DNA from 2 places in the Chryseobacterium sp. 'Rf worker isolate 10' genome. Region 2 is predicted to be linked to the other one. Evidence: riboswitches for the same ligand, from Rfam matches in the RefSeq annotation. Region 2 holds a riboswitch; the other holds the start of a gene.
The links. Region 2 has a riboswitch for cobalamin ahead of LKL37_RS21730 (acyl-CoA thioesterase). Riboswitches for the same ligand answer to the same signal wherever they lie in the genome.
Positions count from the first base shown of each region.

Region 1: linked by a shared signal. The riboswitch ahead of metE (5-methyltetrahydropteroyltriglutamate--homocysteine S-methyltransferase) and the one ahead of LKL37_RS21730 (acyl-CoA thioesterase) in region 2 are both predicted to bind cobalamin.

Region 1 covers NZ_JBOZOF010000001.1:950,114-958,356, reverse strand. The annotation lists gene LKL37_RS04180 (aldehyde dehydrogenase family protein) at 1-195, shown strand, start outside; gene LKL37_RS04175 (helix-turn-helix domain-containing protein) at 310-1,107, shown strand; gene metE (5-methyltetrahydropteroyltriglutamate--homocysteine S-methyltransferase) at 1,209-3,512, opposite strand; cobalamin riboswitch at 3,691-3,876, opposite strand; gene LKL37_RS04165 (Lrp/AsnC family transcriptional regulator) at 4,072-4,533, shown strand; gene LKL37_RS04160 (hypothetical protein) at 4,615-5,157, opposite strand; gene LKL37_RS04155 (hypothetical protein) at 5,261-5,629, opposite strand; gene LKL37_RS04150 (alpha/beta fold hydrolase) at 5,636-6,496, opposite strand; gene LKL37_RS04145 (bacteriocin-like protein) at 6,783-6,926, shown strand; gene LKL37_RS04140 (bacteriocin-like protein) at 6,954-7,100, shown strand; gene LKL37_RS04135 (hypothetical protein) at 7,894-8,243, shown strand, end outside.
Region 2 covers NZ_JBOZOF010000007.1:3,355-11,597, forward strand. The annotation lists gene LKL37_RS21710 (PspC domain-containing protein) at 1-1,183, opposite strand, end outside; gene LKL37_RS21715 (PadR family transcriptional regulator) at 1,195-1,524, opposite strand; gene LKL37_RS21720 (XAC2610-related protein) at 2,061-2,759, shown strand; gene LKL37_RS21725 (HD domain-containing protein) at 2,761-3,351, shown strand; gene LKL37_RS21730 (acyl-CoA thioesterase) at 3,409-3,792, opposite strand; cobalamin riboswitch at 3,910-4,089, opposite strand; gene LKL37_RS21735 (hypothetical protein) at 4,124-4,924, opposite strand; gene LKL37_RS21740 (ATP-binding cassette domain-containing protein) at 4,955-5,617, opposite strand; gene LKL37_RS21745 (endonuclease MutS2) at 6,071-8,218, opposite strand.

The DNA.
Region 1 (8,243 bases), on a different contig from region 2:
GCCTATATCAGCTCTGCCGATAAAGAACATGCAGAACGTGTAGCTGCACAGATTGATGCCGGAAGAATCTGTATTAATGGATTTGCGCATGATCCTTATGCTCCTTTTGGTGGATTTAAACAAAGTGGTATCGGACGTGAGTTTGGTACATTCGGGTTGGAAGCCTATCTGGAGCCCAAAGCCATCCTTGCCTAATATTATATTCCTCAAAGTCCATGAATATTGGGCTTTGGGGAATTTAAATATATAATCATAAAAAAAGTTTTGTAAGTTTGAATAAGAATCTATCAAGAAATACCCGTCTGAAAGATGAGCGACAATAAAATTCCTTTCCCTATTAATTACTCCTGTTACTTCTCAGAATTCAGAGAAGGAGAACAGTTTGCCCAGATACATAGCCTTGGGCTGGTTCTTTCCGGAGAGATGGAACTGAACGACGGTATTACGAAAACGATATTCAAAGAAGGCGAACTCTATTCCGCAAGGAAAAACAGCTTATTGAAATTTGCAAAATATCCTCCTAAAAATGGTGAAATAAGAACCGTATCCATCTATTTTGATGATGCAATGCTTCATGATTTCAGCCGTGAATACGGGTATCAGGCAGAAAAGAAAGATCATGTTCCCGCCTATATAAAACCAGAGCAAAAAGCATTGACTTCTTTCATGTATTCATTATTAGCCTATGAAGATCTTTCTGCTTCTGAAGAGATACTGCGTCTCAAACAAAAAGAAGCTTTACTGCTACTGCTGAACTATGATCCGGGTCTTAAGGATATTTTATTTGATTTTTCTGAGCCTTTTAAAATAGATATTGAAGCTTTTATGAATAAGAATTTTCATTTCAACGTTAATGTTGAGCGTTTCGCTTATTTAACGGGAAGAAGTTTGTCTGCATTTAAAAGAGATTTTCAAAAGATCTTTGGTATACCGCCAAGACAGTGGCTCCAGCTTCGAAGGCTGAAAGAAGCTCATTTTCTGCTTACTCAAAAAGGAAGATCCGTTTCTGACATTTATCTGGATCTGGGATTTGAAAATTTATCCCATTTCTCCTTTGCATTTAAAAAACAGTTTGGTTATCCTCCAAGCACATTGCAGGCAAAATAATTCAATATTTCATCAATGTTTTAAAGGATTACCATAATAAATCGTGCCATGAATATCATGGCACGATCCGGGTGATTGTATCTAATTATTTCTAAAGTTTTCTAAAGTGCATATTCTACGGAAGCTTCTTTAGCAGCTGCTACCATTGCTATTAAAGCTTTTTCGGTTTCATCCCAGTGTCTTGTTTTCAGTCCGCAGTCTGGGTTTACCCAAAGTTGATTGGCAGGAATCACATTCTGGGCCTTTCTCAGCAGTTCGATCATTTCTTCTTTTGACGGAACTCTTGGTGAGTGAATGTCATATACTCCGGGACCAATTTCATTTGGATATTTAAAATCGGCAAAAGCATTCAGCAGTTCCATCTGAGAGCGGGAGCATTCTATGGTAATCACGTCCGCATCCATGTCAGCAATGTTTTCAATAATATCATTGAATTCTGAATAACACATATGCGTATGGATTTGGGTCGCATCTTCTACTCCACTTGCTGAAATTCTAAAGGCTTCTACAGCCCATTTCAGATAATTCTGCCAGTCTGTTTTTCTTAACGGAAGTCCTTCTCTGATAGCAGGTTCGTCAATCTGAATAATCCTGATCCCAGCTTTTTCCAGATCCACAACTTCATCACGGATCGCCAAAGCAATTTGTTTACACGTTTCGGAACGAGGCTGATCATCACGTACAAAAGACCACTGTAAGATGGTAACCGGACCTGTAAGCATTCCTTTTACCCATTTTTCAGTCTGGGATTGTGCATATTGAGACCAGTAAACTGTCATAGGAGTCGGGCGGGAAACATCACCAAAGATTACAGGAGGTTTTACACAACGGCTTCCGTAGCTTTGTACCCATCCGTTTTTGGTGAATACAAATCCTTCCAGCTGTTCTCCGAAGTATTCTACCATGTCGTTACGCTCAAATTCCCCGTGAACCAGTACATCTATACCGATTTCTTCCTGCCAGCGGATTGTTCTCTGAGTTTCTTCTTTCAGTAAAGTATCATATTGCTCTGCCGTAAGCTCTCCTTTTTTGAATTGGGCTCTCCAGCTTCTTACCTCTATTGTCTGCGGGAATGATCCGATGGTGGTAGTTGGGAATAAAGGAAGCTGCAATACTTCCTGCTGTTCTTCTTTTCGGATTTTGAAGGTATTTATTCTCTGAGCATCCTTTTCAGTAACAGCATTGGCTCTTTGTTTCACCTGATCATTATGAATAAGAGAAGAAGTTCTTCTGTTCTCAATAGCTCTTTTATTTTCTTCGAATGCTTCAAGAACCTGTTCATTTTCTGTTCCTGTTGCCAGTTCTTTAAGGGTTACCACTTCCGCTACTTTTTGTTTGGCAAAAGCCAGCCAGTTTTTGATTTCAGGATTAAGACTAGTTTCAAAATCCAGATCACACGGTGAATGAAGCAATGAACATGATGGTGCAATGAAAATTCTTTCAGATCCTAATTTCTCAACTGCTTTTCTGATGAAAGACAGCGATTTTTCATAATCATTTTTCCAGATATTTCTGCCGTCAATTACCCCTAATGAAAGACTTAAGCTTTCCGGGATAACATTCAGGATATCATCCAGCTGTTCAGGATTTCTAACCAAGTCAATATGTAGTGTGTTCACCGGAAGTGAAGTGGCAAGCGATGTATTATCTTTTAATCCGTCAAAATAAGTAGCAACGATAAATTTCAGTTTTGGGAAACGTTTTCTTATTTCAGCATATACAGAAAGATAGATTTCTTTTGCTTTCTCTGTTAAATCCAATGCCAGAAAAGGTTCATCAAACTGAATCCATTCAGCACCCTGCTCCTGAAGTTTGGTTAAAATTTCTATGTACACAGGAAGAAGATTTCCGGCAAGATCTAACTTATCAAATCCTTCTTCTTTTTCTTTTCCTAATAGCAGATAAGTAACCAGACCGATAATAACAGGTTTAGCATTGATCCCAGCCTGCTTTGCTCCGGCAAATTCATTGAAAATTTTGTCTGAGCTTAGTTTAAATTGTTGGTTTTTATAAAATTCCGGAACGATATAGTGATAGTTGGTATCGAACCATTTGGTCATTTCCATTGCTGTGATATCCAGTCCATCTTTCTGATATCCTCTTGCCATGGCAAAGTAAAGATCCAGCTCAGAATTGTTTTTTTTAAGCACTACTTCATGATAACGAGTCGGGATTGCTCCTACCACAAGGCTCATATCCAATACCTGATCATAATAGGAAAAATCATTACACGGGATAAGGTCTATTCCTGCTTCCTTCTGGATATTCCAGTTTTGATTACAGATATTTCTACCTGTGTTCAGAAGTTCTTCCAAAAGGATTTTACCTGACCAATACTGCTCGCAGGCTTTTTTGAGTTCTCTTTTGCTACCAATACGCGGATAGCCCAGAATGTGAGTTTGCATTTTTTTAAACTTTTTAATTAAACTTAATATTAAAGCCCTTTAAAATGCTTCTGCATGTTTTAACGGATAAAAATTTCAGGAAATAATGACATAGCGAACAATGCAGTTTCCCTTTGAGAGAAAATACATGAATCCGATATATCATCTGTATGACCCAAAAGCTTCAGACCGCGAAAGCATTGTCAATTCAGTAAAGGCAGGTCTCCTGACTTGTAACAGTTTCCGTCATCCTTCCCGCTTTTGGCAGTGGATCTGCAAGGACAGAAACCTTTGATGTGTTACTTACAGTTGCGCGACAGCTCGTGATTTTCACACGATTCCCTATTAATCTACCTTAAGTAAAACCTTTCCTGTTTGATGAAGTATCTATAAAGAACTGTACTTTTACCTTTAACAATTGCTTTGAGTAAAAGTTTTTAATTTTGTGTAAAATTAACAATACAGAATAAAGATACAATTAAAAAGAAATAATTAAGCAAATTAAACTTTTGAAAACAAAAATAAAAGAATATAATTCTTTACATTTGACTGTTTTAATTATTTAAAAGAATAATATTCTGTGGAACAACTCGATGATAAGGACTTACAGCTGCTCAGGCTGCTCCAGAAAAATGCAAAACTGACCGTTAAAGAATTGGCAAAGGAAGTGAACCTCTCTACTTCACCTGTTTTTGAAAGGGTGAAAAGACTGGAACAGGACGGATTTGTTAAAAGATATGCCGCAGTTCTTGATGCTGAAAAACTGAACCGGGGATTTACGGTTTTCTGCCAGATTAAACTGAAAATTCACGACAGATCTGTGGGTTATGATTTTGTAAAAGAAATTTTAGAAATTGAAGAAGTTGCTGAATGTTACAATATTTCCGGTGATTTTGATTTTCTTCTGAAAGTTCAGGTAAGAGATATGAAACATTACCAGGATTTTGTTTTCAATAAGCTTGGATCCGTAGATTCAATCGGGAGTACACACAGTACTTTTGTGATGGCTGAAGTGAAAAATAATCATGGATTAACGATATAGCTTTTTAAAGCTGATCCATTTATACTAAAAAATCCGCCAAATATTGGCGGATTTTTTAATATTTTGAAGTTTTTCCAGCAATTAATTGGCAGCCGGATCAACAAGTTCTGTAGTTAAGCCGAGTGATTTCAACAGGTTTTTACTATCAAAAAGCAAAGTCGCATAATGTTTCCCTTTCTTAAAAACCAGCTTTGAGCCTCCTGGAAACTCACTGCCTGAAGCTAATTTCTGTGTTTTTGCATTGTATTTACTGAACTTGGTTTTACTATCCTGCAATGTACTTTTATTCAGGATAAGGCCAAAAGGCAATCCCTCTACCACTAAAGGTTTATTGTCTGAAGTTGAAAAAAACATCTCATTAACAGCATTGTCTTTCTCCAAACTGCAATAAAGCTCCAATCCTGTTTTTGTAGGCCATTTCGCATATTTTTCTTCATTGGCATCTTCATAAAAAACGGTTTTCACATTCAGTGCTTTTGAGATCTTATCAGTAGTCTGCGGGAAAACAAATTCTGAGTTTTTATCTAATAAGGAATTTAAAGTGGCTGTTTTCTGTGAAAATATGGTTGAGCTTACTACCAGAAAAAAAATAGTTACCATAAAAGTAAATCGTTTCGTCTGCATGGCAAATTGTATAATTTTAATGATTTGATGGCTAAAGGTATTAAAATTATACAATTTGCCAATATAATTTTATGACGGAATTTCATCTATTGAATATCTGAATTTATTCCTTTTGCTGCAAATTAAAAACCGTTCCCGCAGGATCGGGAATCCAGTGCATATTTTCAGGGAGTTCTTCAATTTCGTCACAGGTTTCCACGCCATTTGACCGTAAATATTGTGTAGCCTCTTCTACATTGGGAACAATGAGCTGCAGCCAGGTTTCGGAATGGGTATAGTTGTCCACACAATCCAGCCATATAATGTTATGACCAAATTTTACTTCGTGTGTTCTGGAAACAGTAGGATTTTTTATGGGTTTTTCTTCAACGTCTAATTTTAAAATATCCCTGTAGAAAGCAACAGTCTTTTCGTATTTACTTTTTGGAATTTTTATAGCGATATTAATTCCGGCTTCAAATTTTATATCCATATCAAGTTATTTTAAAAAACTGTTCAGATAGTTCAGAATTGTTGTAGTTTCCATCATCAGACTTACATGCCCCTGACCAGGAACAATTGCCAGTTGGGACTTGGGCATAGGTGCCATATCCGCAGAAATATTACCACCAAGCAACTTATAGGTTTTTGCCAGTTCTATTTTATCCAGCCCATCATTATCACCGGCTATGATTAGAACAGGTGCCGGAATTTTAGAAATATTATCATCCCCCAAGTCAAAAGGCTGTCCGGCAGAAGCTATCATTTGCTCCAGGAATTTTGTCCATTTTGTTTTATCCGGCGCTACAGCATTGTAGCCAGTATGCAGAGGGCTGTTTGTAAAGAGATCTGGTTTCATTCCTTCAAAGGCTTTATTTACTTCAGGAAGCCAGCCATTCGTTTTATAGGTTGATGAAATAATAACCAATTTATTCAGCCTTTCCGGGCTCTGTATAGCCAATTGATAAGCTACTTCCCCTCCAAAACTGTACCCCACAACATCAGCTTTGTCAATTTTCAGGAAATCCATTACCTTCGTAACATCACTTGCCAGCGTAGCATGTGATAATTTTCGTTCTGAAAACGGACTATGTCCGTGTCCTTGTAATTCAAGAGCTATTACTTTTCTGTTTTTAGACAGTTCCGGGATCAGTTGTCCCCAATTCATATCGATCGTCATAAAAGCACCGTGCAGCAATACAACAGGTTTTCCCTTACCATACATTTCATAATAAACTTTAATGCCATTAACAGACGCATAACCACTTTCGGAAGGTTTTACTTTTTGTCCATATACTTGAGCTGCGGTAAGGATTATGGCTAAAACCAGTAATGTAGAGAATTTAAATAGAGTTTTCATAATATGATCAGATTTGGTAAATTAAACTTTAAACAAAATTAGCAAGTCATTATGAAAACGGACTTGTCACAGGACAAGATTTTATAGAAACAAAATCAAACCTTTATGGATTCTATCAACCTTACTTTTAAAGCCTATTTGCCCACAAATTAACTTTACTCAATTCAACAAAATAAATGAAAAATACAAATCATTTAATTAATTATAAACAAATATTTTTACAATAATCCCACAATAGTTGATAAAATTTGATTAATTTCGAATAGAATTAAACCTAAAAAATATTATGAAAAATTTAAAAAAAATCGAAAGACAGGAATTGAAAACAATTAAGGGTGGAATCGACTGCAGAGGCGGTCAATTATGTTTAATCGGAGGAAAATGGCAATGCATGCCATATGACGGATGTGGCGGCGGAAATCAGCCATAACTTTATGTTTAACTCAATAACCTGACTATGAAAAATTCTAAAAAAATTTCAAGAGACCAATTGAAAAGTATTAATGGCGGAGCAGTAAGCTGCTCTGAAACATGCTGTCCACCTCCGGGAATTAAAAGATGCCCATGGGTGTATTGTGTAGCACCATGTGAGATTTTAAGTTAAAAGAAGGAAATTTCTTATCAACAAACATAAAGGCCGCTGTACATACAGTGGCCTTCATTTATTTATAACTACGAGCCCAATATTCGGATGGAAAGAATTTTACAAAGTTCAAAATCATGAGCCTTTGCACAACAGGAGTTGGCAAAATATCATTTTTTAGGATGCAATATTAAAGAGAAATCCCCTTTTCTGGTTATACTATAAATAAAACGTTTTTGATTTTTGTAAATCTAAAAACCTCTAATCTTATTTTCAGAGGCAGTGATAAAATATTTAGAGAACAAAATATAAACACAACACATGCATGACATACCTATGACATTTAAAATTTTTGATTGTTCTAGCTTATTTTTCAGGAATGTCATCTTATTATTTAACCTCAAAAGTGTTTTTGCAATTTCCAAAATCTAGCACTACAAATTATCATTCTCACAACTTAAGAATAAACTCTAGTTTGATCTGCTAAAACTGCCTTATAGTATAAAATCCAACCTCTATTTTCAGTTCGCCATAGCTCTCTATTCAAAACAAAAGCATTAATTAAATATCATTAAAATCACAATAAAGTGAATAGATTAAACACAAACCACCTATTTAATTAATAATTATAAGTCTAATTATCAAATAGTTATAGAGATGTACTATATATGTAATAGGCAAAGTTTTGCAAAATATAAAGTTCGGAATGTAATATTGTACCAGTAATCATATCCAGTTGGTTTACAATACATTCAAACTGCCAACAAAAAAAATTAGTCAATATCTGTACTAATGTGAAAAAAAAACACAATTCTTGAAAACATTATATCTATATCTCAACAACAAAATCTCTTCATTATGGAGAGAATCTAAAGGTATAATGATTCTGTTATTCTTATTATTGATTAATCCCATTTTAATATTCTCACAACAAGACAGCTTGTTAAAAGAAAATGATTCTTCTTTAAAAATAGTAGCTGCTGATAAAAAAGAATTAATTTTTGTCTCAGACGATGTGAAAGTTTGGGGATTAGAAGAAAATTCTAATGCTGTTGTAGTTCATGTTAAAAATAAAAGTGATTTAGAAAAGACTGTAGGAAAGAAATTAAAAAGGCTTAGTAAACTACCGCAAAAACCTCTAAAAAGAAAGACTTTAAACAAAGA
Region 2 (8,243 bases):
CTTCGTAAACAGATCTTTTATCAGAATAAATATCATTGTCGTAAGCTTTGAAATTTTGAGGAATATTGATCTGTTTTACATCTACATATACTGTATCTGAAGTCGTGTTGATGGCAACATTCTCTACATCTTCTTTGCTTCCTCTATAGATCATGTTTTTCTTAGCCATGCTGATTCCGAAGTAAGTTCCCAATCCGATCAGAAGAAGGAATAAACCTCCGATTACCCATCCGATATTTCTCAGTTTTGTTTTTGGAGAGAAGATCTTGATGCTTAATAAGCTGAAAAGGATTGCCGGAATTAAACTTCCGATTACCATCATGGCTGCCAATACTTTATCAAGTCCCTGATCATCCATGTAGAATCTGATTTCATTAGCTCCCGGGAAGTCTGTATCCATTGCGAAAAGACCAAATAATACAAATACTCCGATAATGCTTCCTACTGCCATCAATACGAAGAATCCTCCTACAATGTACTTGAATATATTCCAGATTCCACTTCCTGCATTATTGATGTAAGGCTTATTTTCGTTGTAGATTTCTCCGACCCTCTGAGTAGATTCATTGGCAAACTGCACCAATTTATTAGACTCATTCTTAAGATTGTCGAAGTTCATAGGCTTTCCCTGCATTTTCAGGAAATCTGCTGCTGTTTCAGCTTTTGGAAGTACGATCCAAAGGATTACATATAAAAGACCGATCAGTGAAGATGAGATGGCTGCTGTGAAAATTCCTAATACGAAGATTCCCAGCCAGATTGCTCTCATGGTAGTAATATCCATTCCTACATATTGAGCTAAACCTGCGCAGACCCCTGCTACTTTTTGTTTTTCCGGATCACGGAACAGTTGTTTTTTATCGGTATAGTTGGTTCCTGAATAGTTATTTCTGGCAGATGTTTTTTCAGAAAAATAAGCTTCTTCCTGTTCTTCGATTTTTTCAGGGCTTCCGATCTGTGCGATTACCTTTTCTACATCGGTATCGTTGATTACTTCACGTTTTCCTAAAGAATCTTTGAAAATCTCCACCATTCTTATTTCTATGTCATGCATTACTTCATCAGCCTCAGAAGCATCCAGAGAGCTTCTCAGAGCATTCAGGTAATCGCTGAGCTTTATATATGCGTGTTCTTCTATGGTAAAAGAAAAACCTGCGAGTCCTATTGAGAGTGTCTTGTTCATAGCTTTGTTTTTTAATTTTGTTGGGTGATTTGGTTTACTGAGGCTGTCAGCTCATTCCATGTATTTAGAAGTTCATCCAGGAAAAGTTTTCCTTTTTCTGTGATCTGATAATATTTTCTGGGTGGTCCTCCTGTAGATTCTTCCCATCTGTAAGAGAGAAACTCTCCGTTTTTAAGTCTTGTAAGAAGAGGGTAGAGGGTTCCTTCCACTACATCCAGTTTTCCTTTTTTCAGTTCGTCAATAAGATCAGAAACATACATTTCGCGATTATTGATGAGACTTAGAATACAGAATTCCAGAATTCCTTTTCGCATTTGCGCTTTGGTATTTTCGGTATTCATCTTTGATAAGTTTTGTTAATTAGTTATATTTTTAGAAAAATGCTCCTAGCTAGCTGAGCCTATTCTAATTTTACATTACAAAGATATGTAAATAAAATGGTATTATGCAATACAAAGTAGTGAAATTTTTAAAATAAATAACATAAAATACTGGTAATCAGTTCTATAATTTTATATGTGGATTTTTATGAAAATGAATTTGAGAGGAAAATGTCTAAAAAATCTCTACATTTTAAATAAAATTGGAAGAAATACGGAGCAAAAAATCATCATTATTAATTATTGCTTATTACCGATTACTTATTACTCATATTATAGCCCCGATAGCAGCGGTTACCCCACAGCGGTTTGGATTCTGGCAGGGAGCGAGGAGTATGAGCGTATAGCGGGAAACAGCTTCTCAGAAATAAATATTCTCTTATTTAAAGGATTTTAATTGTTTTAAATCTTCCAGATAATGAGTTTTGAATTTTGAGATCGGTGTTATGATTCGTATTTTTGTTAGGAAAAAAACACCTAAATCATTTACTATTACCATGAATTTATTCAATAAGTATAAGCATTTACCGGCTTTTGTTTTGCTGGGGCCTGCCTGTTTCGGACAATATCAGTTTGAGGTTAAAAACGCATCGAAGAGCTATGATGCAGTCATTCACGTGGATAATTGCTATGACGGCCGATGTAACGGAAAAGGAACTGTAGATTTGTTTGATCATAAAAACACAAAGGTGCAGACTTTTGTATCTGATGACCTGGTCCTGAATCTTAATGAAGGCGAAAAGCCAACGCAAGGGAAAATGTTTCAGCTAAAGAACGAAAACAGTCCTATAATCATTGATGACTTTAATTTTGACGGGACAGAAGATATAGCGGTAAGAAATGGTAATATGGGGAATTATAGCTCTGCTTCTTATGATGTATATGTATTCAACAGCACGAGAATGGCATTTGTGAAGAGTAAGGAGCTTACGGATCTTGCTTCCAGCTCTTTTGATATTTTTGAGGTTGATGCCAAGCGAAAACGTCTCATAGCCTATGGAAAATCTGGCTGCTGTGATATTTTTACAACGGAATATGCTGTAATTCCGAATAAAGGACTTGATAAAGTTCTGGAAAAAGAAGAAGATATGACGGTAGAAGGTCGCGTAAAGGTGATTACAAAAGAGAAGATTAATAATAAATGGGTAACCAAAACCAAGGTATATCCATCAGAACAATACAATAGAGAAAAGTAAAATGAAAATTCAGAAAGAAATAGATTTTATCCTGGCAGTGGATGCTTTGAAAAATGTACAGAGAAGAAATTATAATGCAGATGACTCCCGAAGAGAGAACACAGCAGAACATTCCTGGCAGATTATTATTCTGGCTCAGATCCTTTATCCATATGCTAAAAACCGCGCAGATATTGATTTATTAAGAGTGATAAGAATGCTCTCTATCCACGATCTTGTAGAAATAGAAGCCGGAGATACTTTTATTTTTGATGAAAAAGCAATGGTAGGAAAGTTTGAAAGAGAAAAGGCATCTGCTCAAAAGATTTTCGGAATTCTTGATGAGCCTTTACGTACAGAATTCTTTAATCTATGGCTTGAATTTGAAGATGAGAAAACGCCAGATGCTATTTTTGCATGTGGAATTGATAGAATAATGCCGTTTATCTTAAATTCCCACACTTCAGGAAAAAGCTGGACGGAAGCGGGAGTGACAGAAAAGCAAATCCGAAATATGCTTGAAAATGCGATCAGTAGAGCATCGGACGAAATGGGAGAGGCTTTTGAACTTTTATTGAGCCAAAGTCTGGAAACAGAAAAAGTGGTAAAATAGCTTTGATAAGAATACAATAAGAATCGGGCGGCCTCTGGCCGCCCGATTCTTTATTACTTATAGTATCTGGATTGGTTTCTTGAATTCGTCAATCGCTACAAAAGTAAAATCACCTACAATGGCTTTTTCTCTTTCGTAGGAATACATTTGCTCGGTATAGATCTCAACGTTTACTTTCATACTGGTTTTTCCCACGTAGGAAACTTTCCCGATTAGCTCCACAATGGTTCCGGCAGGAATAGGTTTCTTGAAATCTATCTTGTCACTGCTTACTGTTACCACTCTTTTTCTTGCAAATCGGGTAGCAGTAATAAAAGCTACTTCGTCCATCAGCTGCATAGCCGTACCACCAAAAAGGGTATCGTAATGATTGGTTGTGTTAGGGAAAACCGCTTTAAAGATACTGGTTTCGGATGCTTTAATTCTTTCTTCTGTAGTCATATATCATTATTAATTAAAGCGAAATGAAAACGATATTAAAACAACAGAACAATAACAGGAATCAAGAGAATCCCTGAAACAATCCATCAGATCAATACAACTTCAAATCGCGAAAGTTACTTGTTTAAGAAATAGGCAGGTCTCCTGACTTGTAACATCTTTTATCTCCTTCCCATGCCTCGCACAGTGGATCTTTGATAAAGATTACAGTTACTTACAGTTGCGCGACAGTCCGTGATTTTCACACGGTTCCCTTTTAATCTGCAGTGATGCAGAACCAATTTCTATGATGAATAAGCGTTAAAACTTTTCGGGGGCAAAAATAATGAATTTATTCCGGATTATGGTAAATAATCTGGCTGATTACTCTTCCTTTCTTGATGGTCCACAGCGTAGTATATCTGTTTTCTCCTGAACCGTTGATCATATAAAGAAAAATATTGTCGTTATCCAGGGAGGTTACGCCTACATTCTCAAAATCCATGGTAGGCTGGAACATATTTTTGATGGCCTCTCTTACAAAAACAGACCCTCTTCCGGGCTGCTGTACCCTGATGGATTTGATTTCAGTCATCCCTTCGGGAAGATCATTCCCGATTCCCCATGGTTTTACTTTATCAATGGTAAGCAGTTTCCCTTCTGCATCTTTTTCCTTTTTACGGTATCCCGCGTTGGAAGGGTAAACATCAATGACTACTTTGCTTCTTTGAGCAGTAGGAATTTTGGGGTCAGAATTATCTGTGAAAATAAGTGATCTTCCGTTTTTAGATTTGGAAGGAGTATAGGCCGGAAGCTGATCAATATAGGCGATACGTTCTTTATTCACCATTCCTTCTTTATCAAGAGTTTCATAACGTACAAAAGGTTTATCATCATCCTGTTTTTCGGGATATTTGATCCAGATCCACTCTGTTTCTCCGGGAGCAGGCTTTACATAAACAAATACATCACCTTTACGCATACGGATCTTGTCTACAATTTTTCTGTAGTTGTCCTTATGAACCCGTACATTGGCATATCCTTCTTCAGCCTTTACAACTCCGAAAGGAACTTTATTCTGCCCTTTTACAAAAGCTATAGATAGAATACTGAAAGCAGATAAATAGAATGCTTTGTTTATGAAAGTCATCATGAAAATTTTTTAATCCTTCAAATATATAAATTAAATGCTTTTCGGAAGATAATTATAGCGCTGCAGTTCACTTAAATCTTGTATTTGTTTCAGATGACCGCCAGAAAGCAGATATATAGAGTCAGAAATATCCAGAACATCTTTAAAGTTATGATCAGAAATAATAAATCCTTTATGAGATGATTGCTGACGGATATTTTTCTTTAATTCTTCAGTAACTTTTGGAGAAAGACTGTGAAATGGCTCGTCCAATAAAATAAAGTCTGCTTCAGAATAAATGACCATAAGAGTTTCAATAATTCTCTGTTCACCTTTGGAAAGGGTTTTAGGTTTTTGATCAAGGAAAGGTCTTACAAATTCTGAAGTAAAAAGCAACTCAGTATTTTTTTGATTACAAAAAAGAGGAATCAGATTTTTGATTTTTATATATTTGGGTAAAAAAAGATCCTGTGATAAGTAGGCAATTCTGTTTTTTCTATCGGATATGCCTTTCAGAATTTTATTATCATATTTTATAAACTGAGTATCACCATATTCTATTCCAAAGATAATTTTTAGCAGGGTTGATTTTCCGCTTCCATTTCTGCCAAGTAATCCCATGATTTGTCCTGTTTCACATCCTATATAGATATCCTGCAGAATTTTTCTTTCACTAAAAGATTTTGTTACACTATCAACATGCAGTTTACTCATAAGAACAATGTTATAATTTTTACAGCAAGACTTAATAATAGGGTTCCTGCCCAAAGAAAAGTTCTTGAAAACCCTGAATGGGCATAAAAATAATATTCGTTTTTAAATCTTAATTCATAAATAAAGTAATGGAGAGCAGGTGCAATTAAAAGAAAACTTAAACCAAATGTCTCAACTCTGAAGGGAAGGAGAAAAGAAATGAGCAATGAGAACGGCAGGGCGGGAAGCAGTATCTTTTTATAAAAAATCCAAAGAATAGTAAAGTTTCTGACCATATTCAAAATGTTAAGAATTCATATGCTTGTGCAACATTGTATATATGCATTTCAAATATATTAAAAACGTTTATATGAAAGAAAAAAATACAGAATTCATGAAGGTATTAAAATAAAAGAGAGAGCGTACCTTCCGGTGCTCTCTCTTAATATTTGCGTTAATATAATTGCTGATGGATTAAATTCTCTCAAGTTCATCCGCGTCAATCGTAGTCTTGAAGGTTCCGTAATTGACAATTACCTTGTTTCTGGAAATCTTTTCGATAGTTCCTACACTGGTACTTCCTGTAATACGAACCCGCTGTCCGATTTTCATCCAAACGGCACGGTCGGTTTTACGTTTTTCTTCCAGTTTTTCATTGGTTTCGGCAATTTTTTCAATCACATCATCTTTCTTCAGCTGTTGAGTGATTTTTCTCTTAACAACCTGCAGACGTTTTGTTTCATCCTTATCACTTCCTAATTTTCTGAATTTCTCCTGTTCAAGAAGCTTTACGAAATCTTTTACAACATCTTTTCTGGATTTTCCTTTGGTATAGCTGTCGATGAATGCTTCAATCTTATTCCCGAACTGAAGTTTGCGGTGTTCTTCCTCATACAGTTTCTGGAAATTAAATAATTTCTGCTGAAGCTGGTCATTCAGTTTCTGAAGGTTATCACGCTTGTCTTCTACAGACTCTTTTCTTTCTGCAAGATCAGATTTTAATTTTTCTACCTCAAATTTTTCCTGCTGCAGTTTTACAATCGTTTTATCAAGATTGACAATATCATGTTCTACCTTTTTCTTGGCAGAATGGATAATGAATCTTGGAATCTTGTTCTTTTCAGCAACTTCAAAAGTAAATGAGCTTCCTGCCTGTCCTACTTCCAGTTTATACATCGGTTCCAATGTTTCTTCATTGAAGAGCATGGCTGCATTTTGAGCATTGGGAAGCTGTTCTATCACCAGTTTAATGTTGGTATAGTGTGTCGTAATGATGGCGAAACTCTTTTTGTCATAGAAAAATTCCATGAAACTTTCCGCCAGGGCACCTCCAAGCTCAGGATCAGAACCTGTACCAAATTCATCAATCAGTAAAAGCGTATTGGCATCAGCCTCTCGGATGATTCCGGACATTTTCTTTAATCTTGATGAATATGTTGATAAATGGTTTTCAATGGACTGATTATCACCGATATCAGTCATGATTTTCTCAAAGAAAAACATTTCAGACTTTGGGTGAACCGGAACAAGAATACCACTCTGAATCATCAGTTGTAATAATCCTACCGTTTTCAGAGTAATTGATTTTCCACCGGCATTCGGACCGGAAATACAGATAATCCTGTTATGATCCGTTAAGGTAAGTGTCTGTGGATGGATGATCTTGTTCTCAATTTTATTTCGTAACCATAATAAAGGATGATAAGCATCTTTTAGTCTCAGCGTGTTGTGGTGATTAATTTTCGGAAGAACCCCGTCGATCAATTCACTGAACTTTGCCTTAGCTCTCGTAAGATCAAGGTCAAAAATATAAATCTGGTATTTCCATAATTGAGGTTGAAACTCTGCGAGCTCTGCCGTAAGTTTACGAAGAACTTTATCAATTTCTTTTTTCTCTTCCTCTTCATTTTCACGGAGTTTGAAATAATGCTTTACAACACTGTCCGGCTGAATATAAGTAATGGAACCTGTTTTGGAAATTCCTAACGTTCTTCCCGCAACTCTCTTCTTAAATCCTGATTTTACAGCCAGAACCCTCTGGTCATCGATAATTGTTTCCCGGATATCATCCAAAAAATCACTCTGTCCATACGTGGTAAGGGCACGGTTGAAATTTTCCTGAATGGCTTTTTTTGCAAGCTGGATTTCAGTTCTGATCCCTTTCAGAGCTGGAGAAGCTTCACTTTTTACTTCACCAAAACGGTTAAAAACCTTATCTACCTTATCAATGATCTCTTTTCTGAATTCCAGTACAGAAACTTCTTCCAATAAATTAGGAAATGTTTCCGGCATCGTAGGGAAGAACTTCTGAAGTTTTCCGATCTGTTCTGTGATGGTTTTTATTTTGATGAAAGCAGCGTTTTCCAGTCGGTAGTTCTCAATCAGCATCAATTTCAGCTCACTTTCAATATCTTCATATTCATCAAACGGAATTGCATTTGAACTTTCAAAACTCGACAGATATTCTGAGGTTTTTTTTAATGAAAGTTCCGCCTCGTCAATTTCCATCGGCCGAAGTTGAAGAATTTTTTCTCTTGTTTTTGGAGAATACGCAAATGGGGAGATTTCCGCGAGCAATTGCGGAAACTCTAATTCGTCTAAATCTTCTTTATCTATATACACAGTGCAAATTTAGTGAGAATTTTGA